One region of the Exiguobacterium sp. s57 genome, then DNA from elsewhere that is predicted to be linked to it. Evidence: riboswitches for the same ligand, from Rfam matches in the RefSeq annotation. Region 1 holds a riboswitch; each other region holds the start of a gene.

Evidence for each region. A riboswitch is a leader RNA that binds a small molecule or an ion and turns the genes downstream of it on or off. The one in region 1 is predicted to bind thiamine pyrophosphate.
Region 2: linked by a shared signal. The riboswitch ahead of KNO98_RS02395 (YkoF family thiamine/hydroxymethylpyrimidine-binding protein) and the one ahead of thiT (energy-coupled thiamine transporter ThiT) in region 1 are both predicted to bind thiamine pyrophosphate.
Region 3: linked by a shared signal. The riboswitch ahead of tenA (thiaminase II) and the one ahead of thiT (energy-coupled thiamine transporter ThiT) in region 1 are both predicted to bind thiamine pyrophosphate.
Region 4: linked by a shared signal. The riboswitch ahead of thiW (energy coupling factor transporter S component ThiW) and the one ahead of thiT (energy-coupled thiamine transporter ThiT) in region 1 are both predicted to bind thiamine pyrophosphate.

What each region holds. Positions count from the first base shown of each region.
Region 1 is NZ_JACSKR010000001.1:82,832-87,226, forward strand. Features, by position in the region: gene pknB (Stk1 family PASTA domain-containing Ser/Thr kinase) at 1-176, shown strand, start outside; gene rsgA (ribosome small subunit-dependent GTPase A) at 218-1,105, shown strand; gene rpe (ribulose-phosphate 3-epimerase) at 1,109-1,765, shown strand; TPP riboswitch at 1,786-1,886, shown strand; gene thiT (energy-coupled thiamine transporter ThiT) at 1,960-2,535, shown strand; gene KNO98_RS00435 (thiamine diphosphokinase) at 2,532-3,116, shown strand; gene rpmB (50S ribosomal protein L28) at 3,173-3,361, opposite strand; gene KNO98_RS00445 (Asp23/Gls24 family envelope stress response protein) at 3,614-3,976, shown strand; gene KNO98_RS00450 (DAK2 domain-containing protein) at 3,999-4,395, shown strand, end outside.
Region 2 is NZ_JACSKR010000001.1:464,645-469,039, reverse strand. Features, by position in the region: gene KNO98_RS02410 (SMP-30/gluconolactonase/LRE family protein) at 1-250, shown strand, start outside; gene KNO98_RS02405 (hypothetical protein) at 263-529, shown strand; gene KNO98_RS02400 (GTP-binding protein) at 638-1,837, shown strand; TPP riboswitch at 1,897-1,997, shown strand; gene KNO98_RS02395 (YkoF family thiamine/hydroxymethylpyrimidine-binding protein) at 2,080-2,670, shown strand; gene KNO98_RS02390 (ECF transporter S component) at 2,663-3,238, shown strand; gene KNO98_RS02385 (ABC transporter ATP-binding protein) at 3,231-4,395, shown strand, end outside.
Region 3 is NZ_JACSKR010000002.1:321,893-326,287, forward strand. Features, by position in the region: gene thiE (thiamine phosphate synthase) at 1-556, opposite strand, end outside; gene thiD (bifunctional hydroxymethylpyrimidine kinase/phosphomethylpyrimidine kinase) at 525-1,364, opposite strand; gene thiM (hydroxyethylthiazole kinase) at 1,364-2,152, opposite strand; gene tenA (thiaminase II) at 2,149-2,823, opposite strand; TPP riboswitch at 2,911-3,015, opposite strand; gene KNO98_RS08025 (ion channel) at 3,254-3,547, shown strand; gene KNO98_RS08030 (hypothetical protein) at 3,555-3,707, opposite strand; gene KNO98_RS08035 (aminoglycoside 6-adenylyltransferase) at 3,758-4,395, opposite strand, start outside.
Region 4 is NZ_JACSKR010000002.1:354,497-358,891, reverse strand. Features, by position in the region: gene KNO98_RS08270 (VOC family protein) at 1-379, opposite strand, end outside; gene KNO98_RS08265 (GNAT family N-acetyltransferase) at 590-1,066, shown strand; gene KNO98_RS08260 (hypothetical protein) at 1,061-1,324, opposite strand; gene thiW (energy coupling factor transporter S component ThiW) at 1,385-1,870, opposite strand; TPP riboswitch at 1,937-2,035, opposite strand; gene tnpB (IS200/IS605 family element RNA-guided endonuclease TnpB) at 2,157-3,329, shown strand; gene KNO98_RS08245 (hypothetical protein) at 3,447-4,187, opposite strand; gene KNO98_RS08240 (hypothetical protein) at 4,261-4,395, opposite strand, start outside.

The DNA of each region.
Region 1 (4,395 bases):
CGGTCGATGCACGTGGTGAAATTGAAGTATTACGAGATGAAATCACAGAAACAACAACGTATTCGTATACGCTCGTCATTGCCCCCAACGAAGTCGGGACAGCAACGATTGAAGTTGATGGTGAGATCGTCCGAACTGATTCAGTCACATATGCGCAAGCCAAAGAGGCACAATAAAGAGGTGACGGTAGCGTCACCTCTTTTTAAAGGAGGTAGTCATATTGAAAGGAACGATTATTCGCTTACAGGGTGGATTTTATGATGTCATGACCGAATCGAATCAAGAGATTCGGTGTCGCGCCAGAGGAAACTTTCGGAAACGTAACATCTCGCCTGTAGTTGGTGACGATGTAGTGATTCAAGACCAAGAGGATGGGACCGGCTATATTCTTGAAGTAGAGGAGCGTCAGAACCATCTCGTCCGACCGCCGATTGCCAACATCGATCAAGCATTTCTCCTCTTTTCAGTAAAAGAGCCAGCATTTTCCTATCATTTGCTTGATCGATTCCTCATTCTGATTGAGTCAAAACAGATCCATCCGATCATCGTCTTGACGAAGATGGACTTGCTGAGTGAAACAGAAACCGGATCGATTCAAGAGGCGGCGGATTGCTATCGTGCAATCGGATATGATGTGATTGAGACGTCAACGGAGCTTTCGGATGGAGTCGAGCAAGTACGGAGACTCTTTAAAGGGAAGACGAGTGTCTTCGCCGGGCAGACGGGCGTCGGAAAAAGTTCGCTACTGAATGCAGTCGCACCAGAACTCGAGTTAGCAACCGGTAAAATCTCCAAGTCGCTCGGTCGGGGGAAGCATACGACGCGTCATGTGACGTTGATTCAATTGGCGGACGGACTAGTAGCAGATACACCGGGATTTTCGAGTTTGGAGTTTCCACAGGAACTCGAGACTGATGAGCTCAGATGGTGTTTCCCGGAGTTTGTCGAACGACACGACGATTGCAAGTTCCGAGGATGTGTTCACATCAACGAACCAGGCTGCGCCATTAAACAAGCCGTTCAAGATGGTAAAATTGCTTCAACTCGCTACGATAATTATGTTACCTTTATGGAAGAGTTAAATGATCGAAAACGGAGGTATTGACAGATGATTAAAATTGCACCATCCATTTTAGCTGCCGATTTTGCCAATTTGGAGGCAGAAGTGAAAGCTGTTCAAGAAGCGGGAGCAGACTATATCCATTTCGATGTGATGGACGGTCAGTTCGTGCCAAACATTTCGATTGGTCTACCTGTGCTCGCGAGCTTACGTAAAAAATCAGATATGGTCCTCGATGTGCACTTGATGATTGACCAACCGGAGCGATACGTGGAAGATTTTGTGAAGGCAGGCGCGGATATCGTGACCGTTCATGTGGAAGCAACGAACCATTTGCATCGTGTCTTGCAACAAATCAAAGTGGCTGGTGCGAAATGTGGAGTCGTCTTGAATCCGCATACACCATTGTCGACGATCGAACATGTGCTCCCAGATGTTGATATGGTATTGCTCATGACCGTCAACCCAGGGTTTGGTGGACAAGCGTTCATTGAATCGGTCGTACCGAAAATTTCAGCGCTCAACCAACTGCGTCAGGATCGCCAACTTGATTTTGAAATTGAAATCGATGGTGGGGTCAACGAAGAGACGGCGAAACATTGCATCGATGCGGGTGCCGATGTACTAGTTGCCGGTTCGGCCATCTACAATCAACCGGATTATAAAGCAGCCATCGATAGCATTCGTGGCGCATCTCGTGTATAATCAACGATAGAACAACAAGATATTGTCGCAAGGGGTGTCACATGATGTGGCTGAGAGGCATACGCTAACCCTTTGAACCTGTTCCGTTCACACGGACGTAGGGATGTGGCGAAAATGCACGTTGCGAATCTAAGCAGCATGGCGTTTACGTCATGCTGCTTTTTGTCGTTCAAACAGTTAAAGGAGGAAGAAAGATGAAATCACGTTTTAAATTACAAGCGCTCATCGAAATTTCATTGTTTGCGGCGCTCGGGCTAATCTTTGATTTACTCATCCCATACCGCTTGCCACAAGGGGGCTCGATTAGTCTAGCGATGCTCCCGATCTTTGTGATGGCATTCCGTCACGGATTGAAAGGGGGACTTGCGACAGGTGCACTCGTCGGGACGCTTCAACTGTTGTTCGGTGCCTACATCTTCACGCCTGTACAGTTCTTGCTCGACTATACGGTCGCTTATGGCCTCGTCGGTATGGCGGGTGTGTTTGCTGGTCGTGTGAAACAGGCGGCCGGTCAAGGTGCGACGAAGACACTCGCGACATATTTGGTGCTCGGTGCCTTGATCGGGTCGGTGTTGCGTTACGCGGCACATGTCATCTCGGGTATCGTCTTTTTCGCCGAGTATGCGGAAGGCCCGGTCGTAGCGTATTCACTCGGTTATAACGCGACGTACATGGCCCCATCCTTTATTATTTCAGCCATCGTATTAGTATTACTCTTTACAACAGCTCCACGTTTCACACGTGTAGCTACACGGGACATTCGTCAATGAATGTCTTGATCGTCGCGGCAAGTCCGGAAGTTATTCCTTTACCGCGTCATGCCGATTATGTCATCGGTGTTGATGGAGGTTATCAGAGACTGTTAGATGAAGGGATTGAACCGGACGTTGTGGTCGGAGATTTTGACTCGTTTGTGGGAAAACCACCGAAAGAAGCGTTACGCTATCCGTCCGAGAAAGATGTGACGGACCTTGAGATTGCGCTTCAGTTGGCAAGAGAGCGAGGGGCAACGAGGATGCACGTATACGGGGCGCTCGGTGGGCGAGTCGATATGACGTTCGCGAACGTCGGTTTGCTCGAGAAGTATCCTGAGATGGTTTTGCATGGGAATGGTCAAACGGTCTATCTCGTTAAAGCCGGTGATTATAGCTTTTCAAAAAAAGAAGGCTACTATTTGTCTTTCATACCTTGGAAGACAGCGACTATTTCTATTGATGGTGTCAAGTACCCGCTCGAACATCATGACATCAAGAGTGAAGAAGCGCTGACGATTTCCAATGAATGGACTGAAGCATTTGCCCGATTGACGGTTCATCGGGGGATCGTTCTCGTCATGGTCGTCAAAAAATAAGCAAAAAAAATCCCATCGGCGAATGCCGCTGGGATTTATTCGTTCGTGTATAAGTATTATACGCGTTCAACGAGACCAGATTTAAGTGCGCGAGCTGAAACCCAAACGCGTTTCGGTTTACCGTCAACGAGAATACGAACTTTTTGTACGTTCACACCCCAAGTACGTTTTGTCTTGTTGAGTGCGTGCGAACGGTTGTTACCTGATTTAGGTGATTTACCTGTTACGTAGCATTTACGTGCCATGCGTTTCCCCTCCTTTTTTATGTGGGTTCGTCCTAATAGACACTCGTTTATATTAGCACGGCTTTTTTCCCGATGCAACTAGAAAATCATACCATGACAAGAAAAAAACTTGACATTACTCGCAAGGATTTGAATAATGAATGAGGTTATCGCGCTAATTGACCGAGTTTCTGGAGCAGGTTCTTTTAATAACTAGGTACTTATTGTAGAATGTACATTAGGAATCATTCCGAATAAAGGAGGCTACTCCATATGGCAATTGAAATGAAGACAACATATGGCAATATTGACATCACAAGTGACGTCATCGCAACACTCGCAGGTGGTGCAGCGATGGAATGCTTCGGTGTGGTCGGCATGGCTTCACAAGCACAATTGAAAGACGGCATTGCTGAATTGTTAAAACGTGAAAATTATGCACGTGGTGTCGTCGTACGTCAAGAAGATGAAGACGTACATATCGACATGCACATCATTGTAAGCTACGGAACGAAAGTATCTGAAGTCGCATACAACGTGCAAAGCCGAGTGAAGTACACGCTCGGAGAAACTTTAGGATTAAACGTTTCGTCGGTAAATATATTCGTTCAAGGCGTTCGTCTGACGAATGACTGACGAAAACGGAGGAGGATTTGGTGTGGGTTTAAAACGTTTAGATGGATTGGCGCTCTCAAACATGATTGCAAACGGAGCGACCAACTTGAGCCAAAACGCAGATTATGTAGATTCGCTTAACGTCTTCCCGGTTCCAGACGGAGACACGGGAACGAACATGAATTTGACGATGACGTCAGGTGCGAAAGAAGTAGCGGCCATGAACTCATCAAATATTGCAGAGGTGTCATCAAAGTTCGCTCGCGGACTGCTCATGGGGGCACGTGGGAACTCGGGCGTTATTTTAAGTCAGTTGTTCCGCGGATTCGGTAAAGCCGTTGAAGGAAAGACAGAACTCACGACAGTTGATTTTGCGGAAGCTCTCAAGCGAGGTGTCGACACGGCATACAAGGCGGTTATGAAACCGGTTGAAGGAACGA
Region 2 (4,395 bases), 380 kb from region 1:
CGCACATTATGCAGGAAGTAAAGTATCTCGCTGGGATCCATCGACCGGTGAAAAAGTGTTAGAAGTTCACGTCCCTGCCCCGAATGTCACATCATGCGCCTTCATCGGGGATGGTCTCAATCGATTAGCCATCACAACAGCACGTGAAGGGATGGACGAGGAGGCGTTAACCGAACATCCGGACGCTGGATCGGTATTTATTATCGAGACAGATGTGAAAGGGATGCCGCTTTATCGCTTTGGGCGTTGAGGAGGACATACGATGGTGAAACGACTGTTAGTGCGAGCAGGTATTGGATTGGCAGTTGCGGCAGCGGTCAAGGTGGGAATTCAAAAATTACAAGAAAGTCGAGCGCGGGAAGAGGATCATTCTTATCTCGATCCGAAGTGGGACGAGGTCCCGAGTGTCGATTCGGACAAGGACGAGGATGAAGTCGGATTGACGCAGCTCGACTCCATTTATCGAGCCGAGTGGCAAGCGAACGCCTATCCGCGTTCAGAAGCAGAACGGAAAGCGTTGGAAGAATAATTGAATGTTCATGAAAACACGTCGATGAGGCGTGTTTTTTTATTGACAAAAGGGTGGAACCGTTACATTATACAAAGAGTAATGATTACTATTTAACGGAGGTCCATCATGAAACGAATTCCAATTACGGTACTCTCAGGTTATCTTGGTAGCGGGAAGACGACACTGCTCAACCACATTTTACATAACCGTGATCACAAAAAATATGCGGTCATCGTAAACGATATGAGTGAGTTGAACATCGATGAGAAGTTGATTGAACAGGGCGGGTTCTCCCGTACCGATGAAAAGTTAGTCGAGCTCTCGAACGGGTGCATCTGTTGTACCCTCCGTGAGGATTTGCTCACGGCTGTCGAAGAGCTGACAAAGAATCGTGACCTCGATGGGATTATCATCGAGTCATCAGGGATTTCCGAGCCAATTCCCGTCGCACAGACGTTCACGTATGCCGATGATGCGCTCGGAATCGATTTGACGAGCCGTGTCTATATCGATGCGATGGTCACCGTCGTCGACGCGTACCGCTTCTTCAAGGATTTCAATTCCGGTGAATCGCTCATAGAACGTCAACAAGCCGTCGACACAGGTGACGTTCGCGAAGTCGTCGACCTACTCGTCGACCAAGTCGAATTTGCGGATATCATCGTATTGAATAAGGCGGACCGGGTGACTGAAGCGGAGCTGCAGGAGATGAAGGGTCTGCTCAAGACGCTCAACCCGAGCGCACGATTGTTGACTTCGACCTACTCGGACGTGGCGTTAGACAATCTACTAGACGTCCGTTTGTTCGATTTCGATCAGGCGATGCATGCGGCGGGATGGATTCAAGAGCTCGAGGCAGAAGAACATACGCCGGAAACGGAAGAGTATGGGATCAGTTCGTTCGTTTACCGTCGTCGTCGACCGTTCCATCCTGAGCGTTTGATGAATTGGATGGAGCATTATCCAGAAGAAATCGTTCGCGCCAAAGGGTTCTTATGGATTGCGTCACGGAACGACCTAGCCTGTCTCTTCTCTCAAGCCGGATACGCGTCGACGCTCGAACACGCGGGCCGTTGGCTAGCGACACTTCCGGAGAATGAACGAGAGGCGATGTTTGCCTCAGAACCTGAACTACGCGAGGACTACATCGAGCCGTACGGAGATCGACAGAACGAATTGGTCCTCATCGGTCAACGGATGGACCGGGAGACGGTCGAGCGGTCACTTGATGCTTGCTTGTTGACGGATGAGGAGATGGTGGAGCCGTGGAATGCCTTCCATGACCCACTTCCTGGTAATGGCCAACTCGTCACTTATTCAGATTGACCGTTTACAAAGTGACGAAACATCGCTATACTGTGACTGCATAAGTAACCGCATATCAATGACTGCACTAGGGGTGCTTCGGCTGAGATGTGAGCATGGCTCCGATCCCTTATAACTCGATCCAGGTAATACTGGCGTGAGGAAGTGTGGCACTTTCTCTATGCAAGTTTGTATAGATTTTGTTGCTGCATTCTCATGAATGCGGCTTTTTCTATGCAAACATATATAGAGGGGGAAACAAGATGAATGAATCATGTGGCACGAGTCCGATTGTCGGATTTCGCTTCACGCTTAGCCCGATGACAGATGACTTTGTCGGGACGATTAAAGGGGCATTGAAAGGAACAAATATGACAGGGGTGTGGCGACATACGGATGACGTATCGACCGTGATCCGAGGGCGCGTCGAGCACGTGTTCGACGTCGCACGGACAGTCTTGAGTCTGGCTTCGGAAGAAGGACGCCATGTCTCGATGAGCGGAACCTTCTCCGTCGGATGTCCGGGAGATTCGGCTGGGGATGAGGCGCTCGATGCACCACCACAACCATTGAATGGAATGTCAAGAGAGCAGTATGTCTCTTCACAGTTCGCGCTTTATCCGATGGGTGCAGGTAACTATATGGATCTCATCTATGATGAAATCGAACAAGCGAAACAGGCTGGTGTGTATAATGACTCCATGCATTATGCGTCAGGCATTCATGGGAATTTGGATGATGTGTTCTCGTATTACGAGGCGGCGTTCAACCGGACGCGCGAGAAGAATCGACACGTCGTCATGACGGTGACGTTCAGTGTGAACAGTCCGTCACATGGAGGTCAACATGCTTAAGTCGTGGAAATTGAAAGAGGTCGTCCTCGTCTCCGTATTGTCTGTCGTTTTTGCCGTTGTCTATTTATTGTTCGTCCATATCGGGAATTTATGGGCAGGGTTGATTGGACCAATCGCCTATGAGTGGATCTTCGGTATCTGGTTCATCGTGTCAATCATCTCGGCGTATATCATTCGAAAACCGGGTGCTGCCTTCATTTCGGAAGTGATGGCTGCGACGATTGAAATGTTGATTGGGAATGCGATCGGACCGCGCATCATCCTGGTCGGCATCGTTCAAGGTCTTGGTGCTGAAGCCGTCTTTGCAATGACGGGTTATCGTCGATACGAACTTTGGGTTCTCATGCTTGCTGGATTTGGCTCGGCCGTCACGAGTTTCGTGTATACCTACTTCATGAGCGGATTTGCGATGCTTGAACCGGGATATGTAGCGACGATGTTCGGGCTCCGTGCGGTTAGTGGCATGGTCATCGCAGGAATTGGAGGGAAGTTGCTTAGTGATTTGTTATTGAAGACAGGTTCACTTCGCGGCTATGCAATCGCTCGGAGTGGGAACGTTCATGGTTGAGACAGAATCGCTCTCATTCCGGTTTCCAGAAAGTCAGGACACCATTTTAAAAGGTGTGACACTTTCCATACGACCTGGACGTACCGTATTGAGCGGAGCGAGCGGAAGTGGGAAATCGACGCTTCTTGCGCTATTTAACCGTCTCTATCCAGAGAATTGTGATGGGATCCTTGAAGGCAGACTCGAACTGTTCGGACGATCATACGACGACTATGCACCGGGCGAGATCAATCAGCGGGTCGGGACCGTGTTCCAAGACCCGGACACACAGTTCGTGATGGAACGGGTGGAAGAGGAACTCATCTTCACACTCGAAAATTTGGAGACACAAGTCGAGGTAATCGATCAGCGCGTGACAGAGATTCTCGAGTCACTCCAACTGACCGATTATCGAAATCGACTCATCGATTCCTTGTCAGGCGGGGAGAAACAGCGGATTGCCGTCGCCTGCGCCATGGTTGGACAACCGGAATGGTTGCTTCTCGATGAGCCGTTGACGCACCTTGACCCGGTGACCGCGTATCGATTCGTCGAATGGCTCGATCAAATGGATGACGTGAACGTCATCGTTGTCGAACATCGCGCGCATATGTGGGGAGACTTTTTTGATTGGCAGATCGAACTTGAAGAAGGACGGATTGTACGTAACGAACCGTTTCGATCGGTCGATGATTTTACATTCACACCGTCGTCAACACCACAACAAGAAGTCGAGCACTATGTGGTCGACGAGGTGGTGCGTGATACATTCCAATTAAAAAGTGTGACACTTCAAGTTCGCATTGGGGAAGTGATCGCCATATTGGGTCCGAATGGGAGCGGAAAGTCGACGTTTTTACGAAGTTTGACGGAATGTGATCGCCGTGTCGGACTCGTCCCTCAATCTCCGGAACACTTATTTTTCATGAATTCGGTCGAGCAAGAACTGCAGTTTGGCCATGAGGAATCGATTGATATCGTGTTGGAGGATCTATCACTCGAGAATAAACGATCTCTCCATCCACTTTCGCTCAGTCATGGGCAGAAGCGACGACTCGCCGTCGGGATCCAGTTACTCTCAAACAAACAGTTGCTTGCCTTTGATGAACCGACGGCAGGACAGGACGAGCCGTCACTCCATGCACTCGAGATGTTAATGAAGCGACATGCGAAAAAGG
Region 3 (4,395 bases), on a different contig from region 1:
CATCAATAATAGCAGGGACATGATCGGGACGAATGCCCCCAATCCCCACAATCGGCAGCAGTGGATAGTGTCGACGAACTTGTTGAATCAGTTCCGTGCCACGCACAATCCCTGCATCCAGTTTACTTCGCGTCTCATGAATCGGACCGATGCCGACATAATCTGCGAACGGAAGAGCTGCACTGACTTCCTCCATCGTATGGACCGACACCCCTAACCATTTATCAGGTCCTAGCCGTTCTCGAACTTGTTTGGCAGGTAAGTCATCTTGTCCGACGTGGATGCCATCCGCGTCAATCGCGAGCGCCAATTCAACATCGTCGTTGATGATGAACGGGACCTTTGCTTCTCGACATTCATGTTGGAGCGTCCTTGCCATCGCTTCTTTTTCATCTCCATACAATGCATCTTTACCTTTTTCGCGAAATTGAAAACATGTCACACCACATCGAAGTGCCGTTTTGACGGTCGTCACCAAATCGGATGCGTCCGTCGTTCCACACACAAAGTAAAGGCGAAGCTGCTTAGCGAGTACTTGTTTCGTACATGACGTCAATGGTAATCTGTTCTCCTTTCGCTAGGCGATGTCCCCAGTGATTAGTCGGTCCATGACCTTGCCCAATCGATAATCCATGTGCAATCGCCTGATGAATGAATCGTTTTGCGTCAACGACCGCTTGACGTAGTGTCTTCCCATACGCTAGTTCAGCTGTCAATGCGGCAGAGAACGTACATCCCGTCCCGTGCGTATCTTTCGTTTGGATTCGAGGTGCTTTTACGCGGAACGCTTCAGACTCGGTCACGATTAAGTCAACGGCTTCTACATCATTCGAATGTCCGCCTTTGATAATCACGATATCGACGCCAAGGGCTCGAATCACCTGCGCTGCCTTCATCCGGTCTGCCTCGGTCCGAATCTCCATCCCCGCCAACACTTCTGCCTCTGGAATGTTCGGGGTCACGATGGTCGCCTGTGGCAACAGCTTCGTGCGAAGTGCTTCGACCGCGCTAACTTGCAACAAAGAGGCGCCCCCTTTCGCTACCATGACAGGATCGACGACAACATGTTCGAAACGATATCGTTCGAGCGCCTTCGCCACCGCTTCAATTCGTTCAGCGTCCACCAACATCCCGGTTTTACAAGCGGTGATGCTAAAATCATCAGCTACCGCATCGATTTGTCGGGTAATCATTTCCGTGGAAATAGCCTCAATTCCATGGACCCCTAGTGTGTTCTGGGCTGTGATTGCAGTCAGCACGCTCGTCCCGAATACGCCGAGCTCTTGAAACGTTTTGAGATCGGCTTGAATGCCGGCTCCTCCGCCTGAATCAGATCCTGCAATCGTCAAAACTTGAGGTTTCATCATGTCGACACCTCGATTCGATTCGTCGGAATTGTATGTTGCGTCAATTGATGGAGGGCATTTAAAAAGTGAATCGGAAAGTCTCCCGGTCCTTCTGCTCGCTCACTCGCTAGCTCACCGGAATAAGCATAGCCTGACATGGCGGTCACCGTCGCTTTAAGGGCGTTCTTTTCGACTGCTAGACAAGCTCCGACCACTGCACTGAGTAAACATCCCGTACCGGTCGTCTCAGTCATGCGTTTCGTCCCGCCGTGTATTTCCATGACGACGTTCCCGTCGCTGACCATATCTTCTTTTCCAGTCACGGCCACGACACATCCGTATCGTTTCGCTGCTTCAAGCGCCAATTGTCGCGGTTCGCATGCACCGTCTCCAGCATCGACACCACGAGCTGCCCAATCGACACCAATCAACGTCGCGATTTCTCCTGCATTTCCTCGAATGGCCGTGACACGCACGTGACGCAAAATACGTTCGACCACATCTCGTCGGAATGACGTCGCCCCGACTCCGACCGGATCGAGTACAATGGGGCATCCTGCCTCGTTCGCCGCCTGCCCTGCACGAATCATCGTGGCTTCGGTCATCGTACCAAGTGTCCCGATATTTAACACGAGCGCATCACTTATAAATGTCATCTCTGCCACTTCTTCGATTGCATCCGCCATGACGGGAGAGGCACCGATGGCGAGCAGTCCATTCGCCGAAAAATTCGCCACGACTGTGTTCGTGATGTTGTGAATGAGCGGTGCCTGCTTCCGAATCTCACTCCAAATCTCATGTCTCATTGGTTGACCTCCTGTGACAATGTCCACGACTCAAGTGTCCAAGCCATTTCCCAAAAAGCGACTTCGTAATAGCAACTCTTCAAGAACAGTTTCGTATAACGCACACGCTCTTCTTCTGTCGCTTGCCCTGCGAGCTCATCTAATCGATCGATTTGTTCTTCCACCAATTCACGGAACCACTCTGAGCCATACGTCGCAATCCAGGCCGAATAAATCGGATGATCAGGACGCTTGTCTTTAAGACGTTCGCCAATCTCGTAATACACCCAGTAGCACGGAAGGATCGACGCGAGCACGTCCCCGAGTGTCGGTCCTGCCTGTTGCATATGGAGCGCATACGCATAAGCGGTCGGAGCCGGCTCGAATGTCGCCAATTCGACATCCGTCACGTCGAGCATCGTAAAGAACTCTCGATGAAGTGAGAGTTCCGCCTCAATCGTGTGTAAGGCATGTGTTAAAAAACGGCTTGATAGTTCCATCGTCGGTGCGAGCGTCGCCCCCTTCGCCTGCACTTTCGAAAACTGATTCAAATAATAAGAGTCTTGCATGACGTAATGTCTGAACTTCTTCTCATCGAGCGTTCCTTCTCCGAGTGAACGGACAAACGGGTGATGAAAGCTTGCTTCAAACAATCCATCTGCTTCCTGACGTAAGTGATCTGTAAATTTCATATGAACTCCCCCTTATAACAGATAAAAGACGCCGCCTCCCATAACGGAAGCGGCGTCTCGAACAGTCATATCTAGGTGAAGCCATATGAGTCGTTTCGCCCACTTCCCTACGCTAGCGTGAACTAGATCAGGTTCAAAGGGTCTGGACCATGTCCATCTCAGCCGCGTAACGCGACTCCCCTAGTGGCAAACATTATGAAATTCAGTCGTCTTCGACCACATTCTATCAATTTTTTCATCAATTGCAAACCTTTTCCGATCCCGTTTTTCATTCTTCGCTTCGGGAATGGATAAGGAAGCACATTGATAAGAAAAGGATGTGGACAGAATGAATACGATTTTATTGACGATTGCATTACTCTTCATCAGCTTGAACGTGTTTTGGTTTTTCAAACGTTAAACGTATAAACAGACAGGATTTGATGGGAGGTTGTTCGCTCAGTTATTCGTCAGCCTATTTGGTGTCATGTTAGGGTTCACGTTGATTTATTATGCGCTATCTCGCGATTCAGTCATTCTTGTGACCTCACTCGAATCCATGAATGCTGTCGAACCGACTTGGGAAAACCTCCTGTACTTCAGCGGGGTCACCCTACTATCGATTGGCTTTGGTGATTTGTTGCCAATCGGATTGACCCGATTATTCGCTATCATCGAAGGCGCAATCGGTATTTTATTACCGAGTGCCTTCTTCATCAAATCGATGTATCAGAAAGACGAGTGAAGATTTTCTAGCGTCCGGTGATGAGCAAAAACATATTGAACGCGACGAGACCAAGAGGAAGCATCGCAACCAAAATGATTGGCCATTTCTTTAAACGAATGCCGACAAAGAGGACGAGACTTCCGACTAAAAGGGCAATAAATGTCGTATATGGATTCATGAAAAAACGCTCCTTTCTCTATAAGGAGCGTTTCCCGGCTCTCGCCGTCATTAATCGTTCGAATGTCGAAGTGTTGCACATGCAGCACGGACGCGTCTCGCTTCTTCCTCCTGAAATACGAAATGGCCTTGTTCGGCGACGCGTTGCGCGCAAAAGAAAAAGAGTGATTGTAATCGGTCATGCGTGTCCTCAATGGCGCTCAGTTCAGCCGAGGCATACGTCGCCCCGAGCATCTCCCATAACTCTTCCGGTAAATGGTCGCGCATCCCGTCCCCTGACTTCCCAAGATTCACCGAGAAATCTGTCGCATAACCGATGTTCCATTCCATCATCTGACGGAGCATATTCCGCATGATGTCGAGGTGGTCGAGCGCATATAGCACTTGATGCCGCTTGATTCCTTTGACGACATAGAGCGACACCCACCAAAACTCATTCCAACAAGCCGCATACTCGTCAGCAGACGGATGTTTCACACGATACGATGTGTCTGACGGCGTCACATCTGGATGATCATCTCGGTCAAAGATGATTTGACTGAGCGAGTCGGATTCGAGCATCGCTTCAAGTTGATCAACACGCCGAATCGTCAAATCAAGACGGTGTCCGTCTACATATTGCACTAAAAACGTCACATGTCGTTCGGGATCAGACGTCTCAGGTGTCTGCATAATCAAGACCTCTCCAA
Region 4 (4,395 bases), on a different contig from region 1:
CGCGCAGTTCGATGATGGTTCCTTCCGGTGCTTTCAATTTACTTAAATGACCGTCGACGACGAAATAGATGTTGCCACCGTGCTTCGGTAAAAACGTGACGCCGAGCTGTTCGAGTCGTGCAACTTCCACTTCGAGGTCATCTACATAGAGGGCGAAATGAACGGGACCGGCCGCAAGTTTCGAGTAATCTTGTAACGTTTCATCCGTTTTAGCAGTCTGGAGCTCGATATAAAAATCCCCGAGCTTGAGCCAACTGTTGAAGTCACGCGTATGGAAGTTTCGCGACTCTTGGACGAGTTCAAAACCGAGTGCTTCGTAAAATGTCTTGGACGCAAGATAGTCAGGCGTTTGGATACAGATATGATGGATTTGTTTCATTAGGATGATTCCTCTCATTCAATTTTGGTGAAGTGTACGATATGGCCTAGTCAAATACTAAGCGGATGAAGCTATGATGTGAAAAAGACGACAACTTCCCATTCATTTTAGTGTACCGAACGCGTGCTTTTGAAGATACGGGGTAAGAAACTTTTTACGGAAGAAATCGTATGGAAGAGAGAAAAGGATAGAAATCAATGAGGTGAAAGCATGAAAGGAAATGAAATCACGATTCAACCGATTGATGCAGTCAATCGAGAAGCAGTCATCGCTCTGACAGTGGACGAGAAACAGTCCCGATTCATCGAGACAAATGCCGAGTCGCTTCAAGAGATGGCTGAGGATACGAAATATAATTGGCAGAGCTATGCATTCTATGACGGTGAGCGACCGGTTGGCTTCATGATGGTCGGAGCAGAAAACCAGACAGAACGGTATGTGTGGCTCGATCGTTTCATGATGGATCAAAACGAACAGGGGAAAGGCGTTGGAACGAAGTGCCTACGCATGGCGGTGGACTGGATTCAGACAAAATATGATGTCGATGATATCATCCTGAGCCTCCATCAAGAGAATGAAGCTGCGAAACGATTTTATGCGAAGAACGGCTTTGTCGACAGCGGCTTAATTGATGAATGGAATGGTGAAGCGATTTGGGTCTATCATACAAAAAACCGACCGTCATGAGTCGGTCGGATTCTCGGCTGGACTTGTTGTTTTTGTAGCATTCATGCCCATCGAAAAGAGAACGATAGCTGCAAAGAAGAATAGGGTAACGAACCAGTTTTGGAGAAACGGATCGACAAACGTCGGTTTTTCCAACCAACTCCCGGTTGAGATTTCGGCGTACCAACGTATGTAGAGTGCGATGCGTTCGAGTGTGTATAAGAGTCCGGACAAAAACAACAACATACCACCCGCTACAAGTTGATTGAAACGAGACATAAAACCCCTCCTCTATAGATGTTGTATATAGTTTACCATTTCCATCCAATTGAGGGGCTTTTATTTGAGTATACTCGGTCGCAACTGTTTGACGCGTGACAAGACGAGCCAACCGAGAAGCGCGCCGGTCAAACTAGAGGCCAGGAACGCCGGGACGAAGAAGAAAGCACCGAACGTCGAGCCCATCAACAGTTTCGCGTACGGGACGGCAATCAACGAAGCGATAACCCCAGTCCCGATGATTTCTCCGAGAGCGGCAGCATAGACGCGATTCGTACGAACGAAGAAAATGCCGGCAAGAAACGCGCCAATCATGCCACCAGGGAATGCGAGCAGTGATCCTGTGCCGGTCATGACGCGAATAAGTCCGGTGACGAAAGCGACGAGAACGGCTCCGATTGGACCGACAGTAACTGCGGCGATCACGTTCACCATATGCTGAATCGGATAAGCACGGGCAACACCTGTGGGAATCGAGATGAACATCGAACCGACGACGGCGATGGCGACGAGCATCGCCATCCAAGTGAGTTGTTGAATACGCATGAATAGTCTCCTTTCAAAATAAAAACGCCACGTTTCCAGACGGAAAAATGGCGTGGATATACAGAGACGTATCCCAAGCCACTTCCCTACGCTGGTATGAGCCAGATCAGGTTCAAAGGGTCCGGCAAATGCCGTCTCAGCCCGAAGGCTCCCCTAGTGGTCGTTTATTAAAATTAGGCGAGAATACTCCCACTTCTAAACGTTAAGGACAGGGCTTACGTGAAAGTGGGAGATGAATCGCCAGCCTGTCTTTCGGGTATAATTCCACCAAGGAGGTGAACGTCATATGGTGAAGCACAAGGGTTACAAGTTTCGGATCTATCTGACGAAGGAACAGGAAATTCTGATCACCAAGACGATCGGCTGTTCCCGGTTCGTGTTCAACCACTTCCTGGCGAAATGGGATGAAAGCTACAGACTGACAGGGAAAGGATTGTCCTACGGTTCTTGTTCGAAAGAAATCCCTCTCTTGAAACAAGAGTTCGAGTGGCTGAAGGAGGTCGATAGCACGTCTGTCCAAACGAGCGTCAGACACCTGGCCGATGCGTTTGACCGTTTCTTCAAGAAGCAGAACGAGCGACCTCGTTTCAAGTCGAAACGAAACCCAGTCCAATCCTACAAGACGAACATCCAAGGCAATTCCCAGCTCCCCGAGGTCTCGATCGTCGGGCATCGACTCAAACTCCCGAAGCTGAAATGGGTGCGTTTCGCCAAATCGAGACAGGTCGAGGGTCGCATCCTGAGCGCCACGATCCGACGCACGGCTTCGGGCAAATATTTCGTCTCCCTTCTCGTAGAGCGGGAAATCGGTGAACTGCCGAAGACCGGTTCATCGGTTGGCGTCGACGTCGGGCTGAAGAACTTTGCCGTTCTATCGGACGGCACATTGTACAAGAACGACCGTTATTTCCGTACGCTCGAGAAGAAGCTGGTAAGGGAGCAGCGCAAGTTGTCCCGTCGCCAGCGCATCGCCCTGAACAAGAAGGTGAGACTCTCCGAGGCGAAGAACTACCAGAAGCAGAAGCGGAAAGTCGCCCGCATCCATGAGAAAATCGCCAACAAACGCGCCGACTTCCTGCACAAGGTGTCGACCGAGATCGTCAAAAACCACGACGTCATCGGCATCGAGACCCTGCAGGTGAAGAATATGCAGAAGAACCGCAAGTTGAGCAAGTCAATCTCCGAGGTCAGCTGGTCGGCGTTCTTCCGCATGCTCGAGTATAAGGCCGACTGGTACGGGAAGACCGTCGTGAAGGTCGGGAAGACCTTCGCCTCGAGCCAAGCGTGCTCGGGTTGCGGCCATCAACACAAAGACGTGAAGCATCTCGCATTGCGTGAATGGACATGCCCGAACTGCGGGGTCCACCACGACCGTGATGTGAACGCAGGACTGAACCTCAGACAAGAAGCCGAGCGCCTGTTGGCTTCTTCAACCGTCGGGACGACGGGGCTAGCCTGATCACGTTTCTCTCGTTAGAGAGGATAACTCAGGAATCCTCCACTTCTAAGCGAAGCGTAGGTGGAGGTGGTTCAATGACTTGAGTATAGCATAGCTAAAATCGGAAAAGGGGCGGAATTATCCCTCATTCTTGGCTAACAGGTCCTCATAGTCCTTCTCGTTCCAAAAGAGCGGTGAGATGGATTCGGGACCTTTTAATATTTCTCCATCCTGGTCGTATACGATGGCATATCCGTTCTCGACATCGAACACGAACAAGTCGGCAGTCACTTCGGTCACGCCGTTCCCGGCAATGATCACGTCATCGATTGGGTCCCGGGCCAGTTCGACGCCCGCTTCATCGAGTTCGACGAGGAGGGCTGACGTGTAGGCATGGCGGTCATAGACCGTTTGGAATTCATCCTGCGTGAGGACGACATCGGTAGGTGGAGCACTTGTACCGAATTTCCGATTTTCAATCTCTTCGACGTATTGAAGGAAGGTTTCCTCTTGCCAAAATAGCGGAGCGACCGACTCAGAGCCATTGATCACCGTTCCGTCCTGACTGTCGAAAATGGTAGCATACGTCCCGTCATCGAGCTTGAACGGGTAAATATCCGCATACGTATGCTCGAGGCCGTTTCCGGCGATGATGACGCGTTCGAACGTCTCACGAAACGGTTTGATTCCTTGTTGTTCAAGGGCAGTAAGGAGCGGTTTCGTTTGTTCATATTGGTCATAGACGTCTTTGAAATCTTCTCGCGTCCATTCGGTGATGGGTTCATCGGGTGATTCGACTGGGATTGGATTGTCTGCCACCGTATCCGTACAACCCGTGAGTAAAAGTGCACTTAATCCGAATATCGCCCATCGTCTCATGTTTCCATCCCCTTAACTGACATTTTCCACCATTTTATCATTCATGATGAAAAAGCAGAACCTGTGCACATTCTCACTCGGGGTGAGGACGTGTCGCGTAGGTATCAAGTGTTCTCTTGAAGTGAAGTGTATCTTCTTCAGAAATCGTCACACCTAAAGATGTGCCGTAGCGAACCGCATGATAAACGGACGGGTTCATCGGTAAATC